Regions from separate parts of the Flavobacterium sp. 38 genome, predicted to be linked through region 1. Evidence: riboswitches for the same ligand, from Rfam matches in the RefSeq annotation. Region 1 holds a riboswitch; the other holds the start of a gene.
What was found. A riboswitch is a leader RNA that binds a small molecule or an ion and turns the genes downstream of it on or off. The one in region 1 is predicted to bind cobalamin.
Positions count from the first base shown of each region.

Region 2: another riboswitch for cobalamin. It lies ahead of AC3E9W_RS13235 (TonB-dependent receptor plug domain-containing protein); the one in region 1 lies ahead of AC3E9W_RS22630 (TonB-dependent receptor).

Region 1 covers NZ_JBYNWZ010000018.1:2,332-5,510, forward strand. The annotation lists gene AC3E9W_RS22620 (DUF4440 domain-containing protein) at 1-82, shown strand, start outside; gene AC3E9W_RS22625 (alginate export family protein) at 182-1,486, shown strand; cobalamin riboswitch at 1,529-1,731, shown strand; gene AC3E9W_RS22630 (TonB-dependent receptor) at 1,847-3,179, shown strand, end outside.
Region 2 covers NZ_JBYNWZ010000004.1:435,370-438,548, reverse strand. The annotation lists gene AC3E9W_RS13245 (adenosylcobinamide-GDP ribazoletransferase) at 1-633, shown strand, start outside; gene cobC (alpha-ribazole phosphatase) at 618-1,151, shown strand; cobalamin riboswitch at 1,217-1,425, shown strand; gene AC3E9W_RS13235 (TonB-dependent receptor plug domain-containing protein) at 1,453-3,179, shown strand, end outside.

The sequences.
Region 1 (3,179 bases):
AAAAGGAAAGAGTATAAATGTTTGGAAAAGAGATAAAACAGGTAAATTAATGCTCTTTCGTCAGATCGTAAATCATGATTGATAATTATAATAAGGATATCACAAACTAAGATATTAGTGTGAGGGAAGATATGTCTACTAAATACTATATTTGTATAGTAATTCTATAGGATTTATATATATGGTATTAAAAGGCATATTGAAAGCGGTTTTCTTTTTGTTTGTAATTATTATAGCTGATAATGCAAATGCACAGGAAAATGGCAGTTTATCGCAGCAGTTTCAAATGAATATAGAAATACGTCCGAGAGCAGAATACACTTCCAATTATATACTTCCGCCAAACGATTCGATTGATCCTTATTTTTATATTACGCAGCGAAACAGAATTTCAATGTTATATGCGCGTGAAAAATGGCTTATAAAATCTGATGTACAAGAAATTCATTTGTGGGACGAAGCAAACTCCAGTTCTAAAGTCGGAAGTGTCAATTTTTACCAGTTATTTTTAGAAACGAAATTCAAATCTGTCAACTTTCGTTTAGGAAGACAAAACGTTTTATTGGATAATGGCAGATTATTTTCGGATGCGCCCTGGGCCCAGCAGGGAAGGGCGCACGAAGGAATTCGAATTATAAAATATGGTAAACATTTTGCCAACGATTTATTTTTTCTTTTTACCAGAAAATACAATACCAGTTTTGAAAGTGCCTATTCTCCAGTTGCTTCCAATAAATACAAATACATGCTGGTGTATAATTTTAGTTATAATTCGAAAGAAAATTTTGCCTTTAACTCTATAAATACCGTTGATTTCTTAGAAAAGACAAATTCAGAAACACTGTATACTCGCGCAACGACTGGAGGAAGAATTGAATTTAGAAAGAGACAATGGTACTATACTTTAAATAGTTATTTTCAATTTGGTCAAAATCAAAAAGGACAGCATTTGTTTGCCTATTATTTCCAACCAGAAATAAAATGGTCTTTGCAAAAATCTACTTTGCGTTTAGGAGCAGAAATCATTAGCGGAAGCAGCTCCAACTTAAATGCACAACACTCAGATGACTTTGATGTTTTGTATGGAGTTACTTGGAAATTTAATGGTAATATGAATGTTTTTACCCGATTTCCTGCTGATGTTGGTGGTAAAGGTCTTGTAAATCCGTACTTTTTTTATTCATTTCAGATAAATTCAAAATTATCACTTCGTTCCGATTTTCATCTTTTTTATACGCAATATCCTTTAAAAAACAATTTAAATCAGGAAATGTCACGATTTTTAGGATTTGAAAATGATATTTCAATGAAATATGCTCCTATTAAAGAGCTGGAAATTAATGCAGCATTTTCATTTTACAAAGCGACAGATTCTATGATAAATCTTCCAAAGATACAAGACGTAAATAAATTGTCTTACTGGAGCTATTTAATGGTTTCTTATTCTTTTAATGCAATCAATTTTAAAAGAAATAAGAAATTATAACCTTTAAAAACTTTCCAATTTACATTTAAAAAAGATAATCATATCTTTGCGCCAGATTTTGGTCTGCTTTTTCAATTCATAAAAAGCAGTTAAAAGGGAATCAGGTGTAAATCCTGAACAGACCCGCTACTGTAAGTTCTATATAAGTCTTTAAATAGTACTAATGCCATTGTTCGCCGCGGCGAATGAGAAGGCCGTTTAAAGATGGAATAAGTCAGGAGACCTGCCACGATCACATAGTTTAAAACTTTCGTGGTATGAAGTTGATGACAAGATAATAACCTGCTATCTAGGATAGTAGGCCTGTTTCTATGTTTTTGTAATTACTGCATCACGTAAAGTTTATTTAATAAAATCGTGATGTGTAATTTGAAGAAAACTTTACTTTTTATTTTTTTACTAATTGTTCCTTTTTTGCTTCATTCTCAAGCGTTGACTGATAGTTCGCGGGTTTTAAAAGAAGTTATTTTAAAGGGAAAACCGTATCAGGAAGTCATTCCGGTGCAAAGTCTTTCGGGCGTTCTGCTCGAGAATCTGTCAGCTCATAATGTTGCCGATGCACTTCGCTATTTTGCAGGAACTCAAATTAAAGATTACGGCGGAGTCGGCGGACTCAAAACGGTTGATGTCCGTAATATGGGGACGCATCATGTCGGCGTTTTTTATGACGGAATTCAGCTAGGAAATGCGCAAAACGGCGTAACCGATCTAGGAAAATATTCGCTTGACGACATGGAATCGCTGACGATGTACAACGGTCAGAAAAGTGAAATTTTTCAGTCTGCCAAAGATTTCGCGTCAGCTTCAACGATTTATTTACGCACCAAACGACCTTCTTTTTCCAATAATAAGAAAACCAATCTGCTGGTTCGCTACAAAACCATGTCGATCGATTATCATGATCCTTCTTTCAGATGGGAACAAAAACTGAGCGATAAAGTGAGTATGAGCGTCAGTTCAGAATACATCAAATCAAACGGTCAGTATAAATTTCGATACAAAAGAAAAAATCAAGACGGCAGCGTTGCTTACGACACCACAGCAACACGCTGGAACAGCGATATTGAAGCTTTCCGGTTTGAATCGGGTGTTTTTGGCAAAATAAATAAAGGCGTTTGGGATGCCAAAGTATATTATTATGATTCAGAAAGAGGCGCTCCAGGCGCTATTGTCGAAAATAAGTTTCGTGATGGTTTTCGCCAATTCGACAAGAATTTCTTTTCTCAGGCTTCTTTAATAAAAGACGTTTCAGAAAAGTACAAATTACAGCTAAAAGGAAAATTTGCTTACGATTATACCCATTACATTGCTAGAGATACGACCAATGTTTTAGGAGAAACGGTAACTGAAGGCGCGCAGTCCGACGATAGTTATTATCAGCAGGAAGCCTATTTTTCGGCTGTGAACATGTACAGCATTTTGCCTACTTGGGACGTTTCGCTTTCAACCGATTTTCAATACAATAAATTAAACGCGACGAGAAGAGGAATCCAAACGCAATTTTCTTTTCCTCAGCGTTATACCGCATTGGTTTCTCTTGCGACTTCTTATCGATATGAAGGTTTTAAAGTTTTAGGAAATGTTCTCGCAACCCGCGTGATTGAAGAGGTGAAGTACAATGCTAAAGCTCCCAATAAAACCGAATTTACTCCCGCGTTATTTCTCGGTTATACGCCTTTCAAAAAATACGATT
Region 2 (3,179 bases), on a different contig from region 1:
TTTGCCCTATTTCTCTCTACAGATGCAGCTGTAATATTAGCGATCATTGCTTCTATTTTAACAACGGGCGCTTTTCATGAAGACGGATTTGCCGATGTCTGTGACGGTTTTGGAGGAGGATGGACCAAAGAAAAAATATTAATGATTATGAAAGACAGCGCCATTGGTGCTTACGGAGCCATCGGATTGGTTTTGCTTTTTTTATTAAAATTTGAATTGCTTTCAGAATCTATTTTACTATTTCAAGTTTACGATTCTGAGGCAGTTTTAAAAATTTTTCTTTTATTTATTTCTGCTCATTCTTTGAGTCGTTTGGCAGCGATAAGTATTATTTTTACACATGAATATTCTCGAGAAGATGCTTCGAGCAAAAGCAAACCTATTGCCAAACAATATACTTGGAAAGAAGTTTTGGGTTCTTTCTTTTTTGGTTTAATTCCGCTCATTGTATTTTCTTATTTTGATTTGAAATTACTTTTAGCCATTATTCCCGTTTTTATAACAAGATATTTTCTAGCTCGATATTTTCAAAAATGGATCGACGGATATACTGGAGATTGTCTTGGCGCCACACAGCAGGTTTGTGAAGTGGTCTTTTACTTAAGTATCTTATTTTTATGGAAATTTATTTAGTTCGCCATACCGAAACCATTTGCGAAAAAGGAATCTGCTATGGACAATCTGATGTGGATATTGCTGAACCGTTTAATGAAATCTTCAGCAGAATTATTTCAGAATTACCTTCAGAAGCAGCTATTTTTTCTAGTCCGTTAAAGCGTTGTGTGGTTTTAGCTAAACACATTCAAAACAATATTAAAGCTATTTCATATCAGGAAGACGAACGCTTAAAAGAAATGAATTTTGGAGATTGGGAGTTAAAAAATTGGAATGAAATTCCGCCCGAGGAACTCAATCCGTGGATGGAAGATTTTGTAAACATCAAAGTTTCCAACGGGGAATCTTTTGTTGAATTGCATGAAAGAGTCGGACATTTTTTATCTGAAAAAATCTTAAAAATAGATCAGCCTGTCATCATTGTTGCACATGCCGGAATCATCAGAAGTATTTTATGTCATCAGACTTCGCTTCCGCTAAAAGAGGCATTTAATAATAAAGTAGATTTCGGAGAAGTTATAAAAATTGATTTTTAGAGCAAATTATTTATAATTTTTCATGAAACGCAAAAGAAATTTGAATAATCAATATTTTTAACTTTATCTTTGCAGCAAATTAAGGTTGTGTTTTTAATTTAAAAAATACATTAAAAGGGAATCAAGTAAATTCTTGAGCTGTACCCGCAACTGTAAGCTACGTTCAAAAAATGAATGCTTGCTGTTATCTACAAACCACTGCCACGCCCCTGCGTGATGGGAAGGTAAACAGCAAGACGCAAGCCAGGAGACCTGCCTTTGTAACAATTATCGAGCTCTCGGGAAAAAGAGTGTAGAAGTTATGACTTTAAAAAGACTTTTTACTTTTTGTGTATTTGTAATGTGCCAAATTATTTCGGCGCAAAGCGATTCTATTACCAGTCTTAAAGAGGTTTTTGTTTCAGACAAAAATTTAAAAACCTACTCCGCTTCACAGTCCGTTTTAAAGTTAAACGACTCTGTAATCAATAAAAATGAAGCGCTTCTGACCGATTTATTAAACTTTAATTCGACATTATATTTTAAAGAATACGGACGCGGAATGCTTTCTACAGTTTCTTTTAGAGGAACAACCTCTTCTCAGACAGCTGTCATTTGGAACGGAATAAATATTAATTCCCAAATGAACGGAAGTACCGATTTTAATACAATTTCAGGTTCCGATTATAATTCGATAAGCGTAAAAGCTGGTGGCGGAAGTGTCATTTACGGAAGTGGTGCCGTTGGAGGAACTGTGCATTTAAATAACGATCTGTTGTTTTTTAATCGTTTTGAGAATAATTTAAGACTAGATTACGGTAGTTTTAATACGATTGGGATTAATTATAAAACTTCTATTTCTAACAAAAAATGGAGCACTCAAATCGGTTTTTCTAAAAACAGCTCTACAAACGATTACAAATATTTAAATCGATATACTTGGAGAGGCGAACAGCGCTGGAATCAAAACGGGCAATATGACATTATTACAGTAAGCGCCAATGCTGGATATAAATTCAACGAAAATCATATTTTAAAATTGTATAGTCAGACTTCAAACACCGATCGCAATACTTCTTTGGTGACAGAATCTGAAACAAAAAGTAAGTATGTAAATGGTTTCAATCGAAACTTATTAGAGTATGATGGAAATTTCGGGAAACTGAAAACCAATTTTAAAACTGCTTATATTTTCGAAAACTACCAATATTTTGCAGATAACGCTTCAAAATATTTTACCTACGGAAAAACGGAAAACTTGATTACCAAGTTGGATGTCGATTATCATTTATTCAAATCAACACACATAAACGCAATTGCAGATTACAGCAGAACAAACGGTTACGGAACTAGTTTTGGAAGTCATATTCGAGAAATAAGTTCCGCTGCATTATTGGTTAGACAAGATATTGGCGCTGACTGGAAGACTGAATTTGGCATCAGAAAAGAATTTACTAGCAATTACAAATCACCCGTTTTATTCAATTTAGGTTCTTCGTATAAATTCAACTGGTACAATTTAAAACTAAATATTTCTAGAAATTTCAGAATTCCAACTTACAACGATTTGTATTGGGATCAAGGAGGAAATCCAGATTTAAAACCTGAAAGTTCTTATCAAGGAGAAATTGGCAATGTCTTTACCTTCAAAAATCTGACTTGGACGCAGAATTTCTATTACATGAAAATTACCGATATGCTGCAATGGGTCCCAGGTTCAGGCGGTATTTGGGCTCCACAAAATCAAGATAAAGTAAACAGCTACGGAACCGAGACGCTATTGGGTTGGAAAAAAAGCTACGGCAAAAATATTTTTGCTGCAAATGCTACTTATGCTTATACCGTTTCACAGGATGAGGAAACAAAAAACCAGATATTTTTTGTTCCGTTTCATAAAGCCACAGGAGCATTATCTTATTCTCGAAATAAAATAAGCGCTTATTATCAAGTGCTTTATAACGGTTTTGTCTATACAAGAGCCGACAATAATCCGGACGAAATTATTAATGATTATACGATTTCTAATATCGGAATCGATTATGATCTGAA